3 regions of the Thermoanaerobacterium thermosaccharolyticum DSM 571 genome follow, and region 3 is predicted to be linked to each of the others. Evidence: riboswitches for the same ligand, from Rfam matches in the RefSeq annotation. Region 3 holds a riboswitch; each other region holds the start of a gene.

Region 1 (4,292 bases), 1.3 Mb from region 3:
AAAAGATCCTGCGGCATGCTTGCAAGCCCTGCCCTAGCCTGTCTAAACACTCTAAAGTTATCGTCCTGAAGGCTTTCAACAAGCTCTATAGATGCCAACATCTTAGCAAGATCCATTTTAGGCGATGTAGCTGGTGGAACATTAAACATAAACTGTGCTATATAGTTTTTAACACCCATTTTTTTAGCATTATATGCTGCAAGATAGCTTGCCGCCACATAAATGGCATCATGTGCATCCCTAAGTCCCCAGTGATGTGCTTCATTGACTTCTACAGGTATATTTCTGTCGGCATGCCACTTCATCAGCTTTTGGTTCTCTCTTATAGATTCTTCAACCTGTCTAGGTCCCCTGCTATCTAATACATTGTACCAGCAAAGGGGTATAGCAGCCCATGCATTGTTTATCGTATCCTTTAGCATTTTAGCCATTTTAAAAACGTCATTTGTCCCACTGTAGCATCTAAGCAATGGATAATTTCCACGCCTTGATTCATCGTAAAGTTTTTTAAATTCTTCTTCTGACCTTATTGGCACACCTCCTGCACCATCAAGTGCAGTATTATACTTTTTATCAAAAAAGTGCTCCTGTGTATTTTGATCAGGTGCTATTGATATCACATCGAGAACTTTTTCTGACGCAATCTTTTTTATGCCGGCAAGTGTATCCTTGTACGACGGCAGGCCAAAGTGATGTCTTATTACAGGATAAGGATAATTTCTTTCAATTCTATCAACTATATCCTGCCCATACTCCACTTCATCGGCTAAGACTTTTTGTCCTTTCAAATACGAAATTGTAAATTCATCACCTGAAGTTCCGTCAAAAACTTCCTCAAAAATACCTGATTCTTTGGCAACTATGCAATTTGGTTCCGTACCGCCAAATATCCATCTAATGCCATTAAGATTGTATTCTTTTATCCTGCTTTTAAGAACATCTAATATGGATTTAAGTGAATCAGGAGTCAATCTATAACTTATTCCAACTATGTCAGGTTTTCTTAACCGTATAATTTCTACAAGTTTATCAATTGGCGTTGCAGGGCCTAAAAACTGAATATCAAATCCTTCGCTCTCTGCAAGCCGTAAAAATTTATAAACGCCAGCAACGTGAACGTCATTCTCAATCGAAGCAGCTATAATTAATCTTTTCATGCGACAGTGCTCTCCTCCTTTACACCTTCTACTATTTCTTTTATTTCTGCTGCACTTTTGCCATCCAATCCTAGCTTTACTACCGTCCGCCCTATCTTCCAGTAATTTTTTTCATGCATACATGATGCCAAATGAATTATAGAATCAATAGTATGTGTCGAAACCCCTAACTGCCTTCCAATTGAAGAAATTGGGACTAAGCTCATGGGAACATCTTCAAAAATGTACCTGCAGTCTAGTGTCCTTGGTGCTAGTAATCCTTTGTATGCATCTGTATTTTGGATTGCCTCATATAAATTATCTGAAACAACACCATACGTATCTTTTAACCAATCTAACGCTGTAATTGCATTTACGCCCAATGCATGTGCTACTGCAACCCTTTCTCTATCCATTCTTTCCAATATCTTTGCAACTGATGGAGATATACCTTCCAAATAATATTGAAAGCTTCCCTCTGTAGTCTCTATTCGTGCAGAATTTAATAGTATAGGTGCCGGATGAAAAATAGAACCTATATTATTTAAACTTGTCTCTAAAACATTTTCAGCTGGAACTATCTGTGTATAAGCCAATTTCAGCAAATCAACGACGTAATTTGTCTTCCATGATGGTATAGATGCTAATGATACGACATCTTTTATTCTAAAAATTTTCCCTCTGCCATCATTCGATCTACAAGCATATATAAATGTATCTGTCTCGCTTATGACTACATTTAAATCACTTCTGGCCCTTATAATATTGTAAAACTCAATTGCTCCAAAAGTTCTTCCAGGATTTAAAACAATTATTTGCCCACTTTTTAGATATGGAAGCATTTCATATGCAACATCACTATGACCCGATGCTGGAATAGTTACCATGATTATATCTGTATCTCTTATTGCATCTTCTATGCTATCAGTAATCATATTTAGTTTAGCAAATCCGCTGACTGCCCCTTCAAGATATATGCCCCCATTATTTAAGATAGGAATCAATTTTTCGCGAGTTCTGTTGTAAAGATTAACCGTAAATCCCATTAGTGAAAGGTGTGCTGCCATTGCCTGACCGCCGTTACCAGCTCCAATGACAGAAAATGATGGTAAGTTCATCCATAAAGCCTCCTTCTATTTTTGGGTATTAAAAAAGCCATAGAGAAAATCTACAGCTTGAACCCGGTTCTAATAGAAGGCAACAACAAAACCGAATCTATCCATGCTATTTCCTCCTCTTTCAACGCTTACGAGGTTAGCTGACGGGTTAGGGTTGAAAGATAACCCTTCCATATTAAATGGATTCACCCCTGAAATTGGTTTTCCCGCTTCTTACGAATTCAGCGTTATAGCATATTATTAAACTAATTACATTATACCATATCAAAATCTCATTTGCAAATATATTAAAAAAATGTAAATTTTGTAACAAAACTGTGTCTATAAAATATGCAACTCTTTAAAAAGAGGAATTGAAATTTATAAGATATTTGTTTAAAATTAAACTAGTCTAAAAAATGGGAGGATATTAAACATGAAAATATTTGACATTAGCAGAAATGATGATTGTATCTGTGGTAGCGGGAAAAAATATAAAAAGTGTTGTATGAATAACATCGAAGAAATAAAAAAAACTTTGACAAATTCCTTGTCTAATGAGGTTAATCTTTTTTCAGATGATGTTGAGTTTATTAAAATCGTAAGTATACTTTATGGAGCAAATCTATCTGAAAAGAATAAATCTTTTAAAGCTGATAAAATTGTCAAATTGATTTTAGAGACATTCGAAACAGAAGACAATTATACAAATGATGATTACATACAATTTCTTAGAAAAATGACCAGAAATATAGCTGAAGATAAAAGATTAAAAAAAGTAAGAGTACCTGGCGACCTTTTAAAGGATATTGAAATAGGAAATGAATTAGATGTAGATAATCTCTTAAAAGAGATTGTAGAAGAAAATTTAGTTGAAGAAATTCTTTTAAGTATTGCTTTTGAGTTGCAAAATTTTAATTTTAATGAAAAAGAAATAAAGGATCTTTTTCTTTTAATACGGATATCTATATTAGATGAATATAATACATTAGTAAAAGTGGCAATAGGAGCTACTATGATTGAGATAGCTAAGGCTCTGGAAGAAATACACGCTATAAATGGTACTAAGACTATGGATAAAATCTATGACATAGCTTCGAAGTATCCATCATTCAATGAATATCTAAGCAGTAAAATGTTTGATACTATTACAAATGATTTGGCTTATGTTTTAGATGAGCGCATAGATATTCCTTTTTTCATAGTATATCTGTTTTTGCTTAAATTCTATCATAGAATTTTATCATCATTTTTATTTGACTTTAAGACACCCACTGAATTTTACGATTCATTATTTGATGAGGTATTACAAAACTTACTTTATAAAGAGCTAATTATTTATGAAAAAGCTTTAAAGACTATCCTCACGAGCTTAGAATTAAAATCTGAAAGTATAAATGACGAGAAGGTAAAAATGTCTTTTGAAAATGTTCTGTCACTTTTAAGTCTGCCTATTAATCATTGGAATATGGAAATATTTGAACAAATAATGAAAGTAAATATTTTAAGAACTTTGAATAATTTGCCTGCAAAAGTAGAGGGCATAGACAAAGAAGTAAAATTACAAGACTTAATTTCGGATGAAATCTTAGATGAATACATAGTTTACTTAAAGAAAAATGGTTTAGAACAAATAGTGGATCTATTTAAAAAAATTTACGGTGATTTAAAAAATACGATGAGTAAAATAAGCAGTGATATTCTGGCCAACTTAGATATAAAATTTTAGCGCTTCAACTCATTTGTATTAAAAAATATAATGAAAGTATATTAATCATGACCATCTGTTTTACAGGTGGTCATGATTTTAATTAATTTAATAATGATTTTCATTTTTTATTTTTACATGAACTTTTTCACATATGCCTCTATTCTTTCATCATCCCAATTGGTCGTTTCTTTTAATCCTTTCTTAATGACTTCTAAATATTCTTCTGATGGAGCTTGTTTTTTATCTCTCCAGCGTCCAGTTATCGTTTTAATTTCAATTCCATCTTTTTCAACAAGTTCTAAAATAAGGTTATACCAACCGCCTTCTTGTCTTTGGATTTCATAAAAC
Region 2 (4,292 bases), 480 kb from region 3:
AACTGCAGCAAGAGAGTTAAAAGAAGCTATTCCAGATAAACCGCTCCTTTGCTTTGGCGCAAGACACGTACATCCAGCGGTAGCACCTGTTATGGAAAGAGCTGCACTTATAGGTGGGGCAGATGATGCAAGCTGCATACTAGGAGCAAAACTTGCTGGAAAAGAACCGAAAGGGACCGTCCCACATGCAGCATTTCTGATTGCCGGTGATACACTGCCTATAGCAAAAGCATACAGTGAAATAACGCCTGATGATGAGAAAATAACTATCTTAGTTGATACATTTAAGGATGAGATAGAGGAATCATTAAGAGTTGCTGAATATCTTGGTGATAGGTTATACGGAATAAGGTTAGACACACCGTCAGAAAGGGGAGGCGTTACAGCCAGCCTCGTTTATGAACTAAGACAGAGGCTTAATCAAAAAGGATACAATAACGTCAAAATTATTGTGTCTGGCGGGCTTACACCTGAAAGAATAAAAGAACTTGCATTAAGTGGTGCAGATGCATTTGGCGTTGGAAGCTATATATCAGACGCTTCACCAATAGATATGACTATGGATATTAAAGAGGTAGAAGGAGAACCTATTGCTAAAAGAGGCAGAATTCCTGGAAGAATAGAAAATAAAAAATTAAAGAGAATAATATAATCAAGCAAGAAACTTCTTCTTGCTTGATTTAATATAATTTATTTTTTGCCGTAATATAAGTTTATGTAGTCGTATAAAAAAGTATTGACACAAATTAAAAAACATTATATAATGACTATTGTGTTAGCGATGAAGACGCGCGGGGGTGGCGGAATAGGCAGACGCGTACGTTTGAGGGGCGTATGGAGTTATCCGTGCGGGTTCAAGTCCCGCCCTCCGCACCAAAATATGAAAAAGAAATATTTTACATAAAAAATAAGCCATTAAGGCTTTTTTTTTATGTTTATTACCACTTTAGCATTATAAGTGACATAAATATAATAGTTATAATAGTTGTAGATGTTATAAATATGGACGCAAGTTTTACGTTTAAATTTCTCTCATCTGAATATATTACTGCTACTAGTGCTGTTGGCATTATTGAGCCTAGCATTATGGCTTTAATTGTCATTGAAGTTGTGCTGAAGAAAAGTGGCAGTGTAATAAACAATATTATACCAGGTATGTACTTTATAATAAGGCCTTTTACAAGTGATACTATTTCGTCTTTATCTAGATTAAAATCAAGGAAGTATCCGATTACGAAAAGGGCTAAGGTAGTATTTGGCAGTGAAATTTGTTCTACAAGATTAACGATCAAGCCGGGAAATTTGAATCCAGCTATATTCAAAATAAACGAAATAATGTATGTATCAAATGGAATGAAGTACAAGATTTTTTTGAAAACTTTTTTTATATCCAATTTATCATTTTCTGAAAATGCATATGCTATAATATAAGCAATCCCAAAGACGTTAAATGAGTTACCCATGTCAAACATAGCAATGTGTAAAAGTCCATTATTTCCATATATCTGTTGAATAAAAGGAAATGCAAAAAGGCCGATGTTATACCCACATAGTGAAATCATAAGCGTGCCTTTAGTTTCTCTTTTTAAGTTTGTTTTTTTTAAAAATTAAAAATCCCATTAGAAAAGTAATAATGCCTAGGATAAATCCAAAAAATGTTAAAACAAATAAATTGGTGTTTACTTTTGTAGTAAAAAAGACTTTTGCAATGCTGGCAGGTAGAGTTATATATATGATAAAGTTATTTAATACCTTTCCAGTCTCACTCGGTAAAAATTTCATCTTCTTTACTGCATAGCCTAAAAAAATTACTATAATGCTTATTGATATTTTTTGAAGTATGATTATCTGACTCATCTGGATCCCCTTTCTGTGTTGTTAAATAAAATTATACTATATTATAACGATTATTTACATAGATTGTAACAAATTTATTAAATTATTATAAAATATATTAAGGAAATATTAAAAAAATCTTAAAAAATTATTATGAAAACATTGACTTTAGTAATAATGTTTGATAAAATAAAAGAAACTTGTACATATTAGCAATCTTGCCGAATCCTATTTAGGTACGGAGGATTTTTCATGTTTTGGGGTTAATCTGCTATAAGCAGTAGGGATACCTTCTTATTCCGCACCCGTCAACTAACTCCGGAGGCAAAAAGGAAGGAGATTAGCTATGAATAGTCGATTAAGTAAATTAGTTTTTGGTGTATCCGTTTTCGGAATGACACTTGTAGGTTCTTCAATGTTGACGCATGTTTACGCAGACAATCTTGGAACTGGCATTGTGATTGGAAATAGTGTAAATATCAGAAGTGGTGGCAGTTTATCATCAAAAGTAATAACTCAATTAAATTGGAATGACGTTGTCACTGTACTTGGACAGGAAAATGGCTGGTACAATATAAAATTATCTAATGGAACTGTTGGATGGATATATGGGCAATACCTTTCTTTAAGATCATCATCTAGCACAGTGTCTAGAGGGGATGTTGATAGAAGCGTTGTTTTAAGGCTGATAGACTTTGGTAAGAAGTTTTTAGGGACTAAATATGTCTATGGTGGTGAATCACCTTCTGGATTCGATTGTTCTGGATTTACGCAATATGTTTTTAAAAGTGTTGGCGTAAATTTGCCAAGAATGGCCGATGATCAAGCGACGGTTGGCACATATGTAGACAGAGGAAATTTACAGCCTGGTGATTTGGTGTTTTTTAAGACATTAGGTAGCAGCATAATAAATCATGCTGGGATATACATAGGAAATGGAGAATTTATGCATGCCTCATCAGGTGCAGGAAAGGTCATGATCAGTTCACTTAAAGATGACTATTACAGCACTCACTATGCGACAGCCAGAAGAGTCATACAATAAACTAAAGTTTTGTTTAAAGATTGAGAAAAGACACGTTGATGTGTCTTTTTTTAGTGGAATATTTGCGAATTTCTACGCAATCATTTTATTGACTATTGAAGTTTATTAATATATTATTATATATTGTATAAAATTTGCATTTATGTGGAAGGAGATAACCTAAATGGGGTTTGTAAGAGATGATATAAGGAACGTAGCTATAATAGCACATGTAGATCATGGCAAAACTACATTAGTAGACGGCATGCTAAAGCAGAGCGGCATCTTTAGGCAAAATGAAAAAGTTGAAGAGAGAGTAATGGACTCAAATGAGCTTGAAAGAGAAAGAGGAATTACTATTCTTTCAAAAAATACTGCCATTAGGTACAATGGTGTAAAGATAAATATAGTTGATACGCCTGGGCATGCAGATTTTGGCGGTGAGGTAGAACGGGTACTAAAAATGGTTGACGGTGTATTATTACTTGTAGATGCTTTTGAAGGACCAATGCCTCAGACCAGATTTGTATTGAGCAAAGCTTTAGAGCTTAATTTAAAGCCTATTGTAGTTGTAAATAAAATCGATAGGCCAGATGCTAGACCTGAAGAGGTAATTGACGAAGTGCTTGATTTATTTATAGAGCTTGGTGCCGATGATGATCAAATTGATTTTCCTGTTGTATACGCATCTGCTAGGGAAGGGGTTGCTAAGTTAAATTTGAAAGATGAGTCAGTGGATTTGCGCCCACTTTTTGATACAATTTTAAAGGAAATTCCGGCACCAGAAGGCAATATAGATGACCCACTGCAACTTATTGTTACGACACTTGATTATGACGATTATATTGGAAGAATCGCTATTGGAAAAGTTGTAAGAGGCAAAATCGTATCAGGTGAAAATGTCGCCATATGTAAAAGAGATGGATCTGTACAAAATGTAAAACTGAGTAATTTATACCAATATGAAGGCTTAAAAAGGGTTCAAGTTGAGGATGCCTTGCTGGGTGATATAGTGGCTGTATCAGGTATAAGCGATATAGAAATAGGTGAAACTATAGCGGATCCTGAAAAACCTGAGCCGGTTGATTTTGTCGAAATAGAAGAACCTACAATTTCAATGACTTTTGGAGTAAATACTAGTCCCTTTGCAGGAAGAGAAGGCAAGTATGTTACATCTAGACACCTTAGAGAAAGGCTATTTAGAGAGCTTGAAACAAATGTTGCATTAAGGGTTGAAGAAACTGAAACGACAGAAGCATTTAAGGTATCTGGACGTGGTGAGCTACATCTATCCATTTTGATAGAAACCATGAGAAGAGAAGGTTATGAGCTGCAAGTATCTAAACCTACTGTTATTATAAAAGAGATAAATGGCGTCAAGCATGAGCCTATAGAGCTTGTGACGATTGATATACCTGAGGACTTTATGGGA
Region 3 (4,292 bases):
TTAGAAAAGGAAACAAAATGCATTGACATAATTTTTTGACTTATTATATAATGGAGTAGATGTCTTCTAAAAATATTATATAATCTATCTATGTAAAGGGGAGTAGTTCACATATATAAATATGTGGCAAAGTCAACATGCTGGTTCTAACCTGGCTTTGCCTTAAAGAATGAGACCTTTACGTAATATGGTGCACATATTATGTAATAGGTTTTATTTTTTTGGCATACTAATTACAAGGAGGCAGATTTGATGAATGCTTTAATATCGTCTTTTATTCTTGTTTTTGCATCTGAAATGGGCGACAAGTCACAGTTTATGGCTATGGCATTTGCCACATTTATAAAAGCCAGAACTGTTTTAATAAGCATATTGATCGCTGCCCTTTTAAATATGGGTATTGCAGTTTTGTTTGGCTCATTTATTACAGAGTACATACCGATAAAATACGTCAAGCTGTTGGCTGCCATATCATTTTTAATTTTTGGCTTAATCACATTAAAAAATGGCCATGAAGGACATGAAAAAATCAGAAAATCCAAATACGGCCCAGTTTTCACGATTATAAGTACATATTTTATTTCGGAATTTGGAGATAAAACGCAGCTTTCGACACTGGCGCTTACTGCCACATACAAAAGTCCCATATTTGTTTTATTAGGTGCTACTGCAGGAATTTTCATAGCTGATGTCATTGGAATCGTATTGGGAGTTTATTTAGGCAAGAAATTACCAACAAAGATTTTGCATTACATATCAGCGTTCATTTTTATAATATTTGGTTTTATCACTTTGTACGAAGCAAAAACTCTATAGCAAGTAAAATGGATACCTTTCGGTATCCATTTTACTCCTCTTAGCCTCTCATTAGCAATCATTTTTATCTTGCATAAGAAAATACCATATTGCCTACTCTTAATGCGACTGGCAATGACCAAAGCCACTGATTAGTATTACTGTTGTCAAAGTAATAAAGTGCACCATTTGTAGGTTCTACACCGTTTAAGGCATCCCTTGCAGCACTTATTGAGTCTGGTGTAGCAGGTACATTTATCAAGCCATTTTCAACAGGCGTAAATTGATAATAGCCATTGCTATCGACTTGGTATATTACACCTTTTATGGAGTTAGGAAATATACCGCTTTTTACCCTATTTACTATCACGGCACCGACAGCAACTTTAGCCTGATATGGTTCACCACCAGCTTCCGCATTTATAAGCCTTGCCAGAAGGTCCAAATCATCATTTGTGTATGAAATCACACCTCTTTGTACAGAACCTCTGTTTACACTTACATCACTTCTTATACTTGAAGAAGTTGATGGTGTACCAGATGATGGAATCACAAAAACTTGCCCTGGATATATCATATCTCCTGCTAAACCATTTACGGATTTTAAAGCATCGACAGTAGTACCATACTTCATGGCAATTAAGTATAAGCTGTCGCCTTTTTGAACCGTATATGTGTTGTCACTGCCAGGTACAACTAATACTTGTCCCGGATAGATGACTGTATCATATAAATTGTTCAGCTTCATTATTTGATTGTATGTTGTCCCATAATTTAAGCCTATTTTATATAGGCTATCACCAGGCTTGACAGTATATGTTGCCGCAAATGCAGTCTGAGAAAATAAAAGAGCCGCTGCTAACGATGCAATGAGAGGCTTTACCTTAATACATTTTTTAAACATAAATATCCCCCTTTTGCCTCCGAGGTTAGTTGACGGGTTCGGGCAAAGGGCTGCCCTACCACAAAATGGATTCACCCCAAAAAAAGATCCCCCGTACCCCTTTTCGGGGATTCGGCATATTTTACTTTAATTATAAGGGGAATACTTCCATGTGTCCATATTAAACTGATGGGAATATAGGCAATTAGTGGCATTCACTGTAACCGCAAAAAGGGCAGTAAATACATCCACTCTCAGGAACTAGCTGTGCTCCACAGTCAGGACATGTGTATTTTTTTGATGAGCTTTTTACATCGATCTCTTTATCTGGCATTGTTTCTTTTTTCAACATTTTATACCCTCCAATATATAGTTTATTATGTACATTTATTATACCATATATTGTGGTATATGTCACTATTAAATATTAAGACAAAAAACAATCCCCAATCATTGATAATTAGGGATTGTAATTTTAAATTCTGATCCTTTATTTAACTGGCTATTCACATCTATCTTTCCACCATGCAACTCAACAATAAGTTTCGCAATAGATAGCCCAAGTCCCATTCCGCCAGTTTCTTTGCTTCTAGCCTTGTCAACCCTGTAAAACCTGTCGAATATATAAGGAATATCCTCTTGAGGTATACCAATACCATCATCTTTTATCATTATGGCTACATTTTTATCTACTTCTTCCACAAAAATTTTTATATTGCCATCAAAATCTGTATATTTTAATGCATTGTCAAGAATTATTCTTACAAGCTCTTTTATAAGGTTCCTGTCTGCATTTACTTCTAAATTTCTTTTGCAAAATACTTCTATGTTTTTCTCACCGTACACTATTCTTGCATCTTTAACCAATTCTTCTATTAATTCATATATATTGATTTTTTTTTTGTTAACCTCCAGCGCTTTATTATCCCCTCTTGCCAACATTAAAAGCCTTTCGATCAATATTTCCATATCCTGCTCTTCTTTTTTTAGAGCGCTTATAGATTCTTCTAAAACATCTTTATTGTCCTTTCCCCATCTATCTATAAGCTCTATATAGCCTTTTAAAACAGACAATGGCGTTCTAAGTTCATGGGATACATTAGATATAAATGCATTTTGTCTTTTAAAATAGTCTTCCAATCTGTCTAGCATATTATTAAATGTCATAGCAAGCTTTGATAGCTCGTCGTTGTTTCCATTAACATTCAATCTCTTGTTAAGCTTCTTTTCATCGATAGTGTGAACTTCCCTGACCATGTAATCTACAGGTTTTAGTGCCCTACCCGTTATAAAATACCCGGCAAAAAAAGACACCAAAACTCCGATGGCATCTGATATAGCCATCAGCAAAAATAACAGTTTCAAAAAAAAGTACTGGCTCTTTAAATTTTCAGCCACTTGAACATATAGCACACTGCCACCTTCAACGTATTTTCTATTAAGATATACAATGTGCGTTTCATCTCTTTCTATTTTCGTAAGGCTATTTAAATTTTTATCATATGGAATATCAATCATATGTGATGACGATCTGTACACAATATTCCCATGCATATCCGTAATTTTAAAATACATGTTTTCACCAGTCGATGATGCAAATAACAAATCTTTATCAATATTTCCTACAACCCCATCAATCTCTTTTAATTTTTCCATTATCACATCCGATTGATTCTGTATATCGCTAAATGCCTGATATATAAGGTAGTATTTAAGACCGTATAAAACAGACGCATTTAACACTATCAATATAAAAGAAAATATAATCGCATAAAGCAATGCGATTCTCAATTTTATCGATAATCTAAAATTTCTAATTCTCATTTTTTTCTTTCCTTAGAGAGTATCCCACACCTCTGATTGTTTGTATTAACTTATTGCTAAACGGCTCGTCTATTTTACTTCGCAAATATCTTATGTATACATCTACGATGTTTGTCTCACCAATATAATTGTATCCCCATACATTTTCTAATATATTTTCACGCGTTAATACTATTTCAGCATTTATAATAAGATATTTAAGAAGATCAAACTCTTTTTTGGTAAGTTCTATTTTTTGTCCATCTCTTAAAACTTCATATGTAGACAAATCCATCGTTATTCCATCATAGCTTATTTTTTTAGTATTTGCTTTGATATTTTTTCTAAGAGCATTTCTGATCCTTGCCATCAGCTCTTCAATCGAGAACGGCTTCGTCAGATAGTCATCCGCACCTATGTCAAGCCCCATTACCTTGTCTTTTATTTCATCTTTAGCGCTTAAAATTATGACAGGAATCGATGATTTCTTTCGTATTTCCTTTAAAACTGAGAAGCCGTCCATACCAGGGAGCATCAAATCTAAAATAATCAAATCGTAATTCTCATCTAAAGCTCTTCTTAAGCCCTCATTGCCGCTGTATTCTATTGCAACATTATAACCTTCATGTTCAAGCTCTATTTGCAAAAATCTCGCAATTTTTTTCTCATCTTCAATTATAAGTATGTTTTCTCCCATTAAAATCACCAATTGTTATTATAACACATTAAGCACACTATAAAAATCAGGAAATGAAATATTCACACATTCTGCATTTCTTATTTTTGTAATGCCTTCAGCTTTTAGCGCAGC

The links. Region 3 has a riboswitch for cyclic di-AMP ahead of TTHE_RS08080 (cell wall hydrolase). Riboswitches for the same ligand answer to the same signal wherever they lie in the genome.
Region 1: linked by a shared signal. The riboswitch ahead of TTHE_RS01630 (NAD/NADP octopine/nopaline dehydrogenase family protein) and the one ahead of TTHE_RS08080 (cell wall hydrolase) in region 3 are both predicted to bind cyclic di-AMP.
Region 2: linked by a shared signal. The riboswitch ahead of TTHE_RS05490 (C40 family peptidase) and the one ahead of TTHE_RS08080 (cell wall hydrolase) in region 3 are both predicted to bind cyclic di-AMP.

What each region holds. Positions count from the first base shown of each region.
Region 1 covers NC_014410.1:319,386-323,677, reverse strand. Annotated here, with positions in the region: gene TTHE_RS01635 (cobalamin B12-binding domain-containing protein) at 1-1,157, opposite strand, end outside; gene TTHE_RS01630 (NAD/NADP octopine/nopaline dehydrogenase family protein) at 1,154-2,254, opposite strand; cyclic di-AMP (ydaO/yuaA leader) riboswitch at 2,366-2,491, opposite strand; gene TTHE_RS01625 (SEC-C domain-containing protein) at 2,670-3,962, shown strand; gene TTHE_RS01620 (hypothetical protein) at 4,076-4,292, opposite strand, start outside.
Region 2 covers NC_014410.1:1,133,151-1,137,442, forward strand. Annotated here, with positions in the region: gene TTHE_RS05475 (nicotinate phosphoribosyltransferase) at 1-652, shown strand, start outside; tRNA gene TTHE_RS05480 (tRNA-Leu) at 792-876, shown strand; gene TTHE_RS05485 (AEC family transporter) at 939-1,562, opposite strand; gene TTHE_RS14570 (AEC family transporter) at 1,573-1,857, opposite strand; cyclic di-AMP (ydaO/yuaA leader) riboswitch at 2,046-2,177, shown strand; gene TTHE_RS05490 (C40 family peptidase) at 2,183-2,881, shown strand; gene typA (translational GTPase TypA) at 3,045-4,292, shown strand, end outside.
Region 3 covers NC_014410.1:1,618,076-1,622,367, forward strand. Annotated here, with positions in the region: gene TTHE_RS08070 (hypothetical protein) at 1-26, shown strand, start outside; gene TTHE_RS08075 (TMEM165/GDT1 family protein) at 253-816, shown strand; gene TTHE_RS08080 (cell wall hydrolase) at 881-1,699, opposite strand; cyclic di-AMP (ydaO/yuaA leader) riboswitch at 1,699-1,826, opposite strand; gene TTHE_RS14390 (hypothetical protein) at 1,884-2,030, opposite strand; gene TTHE_RS08085 (sensor histidine kinase) at 2,129-3,502, opposite strand; gene TTHE_RS08090 (response regulator transcription factor) at 3,492-4,178, opposite strand; gene aroA (3-phosphoshikimate 1-carboxyvinyltransferase) at 4,197-4,292, opposite strand, start outside.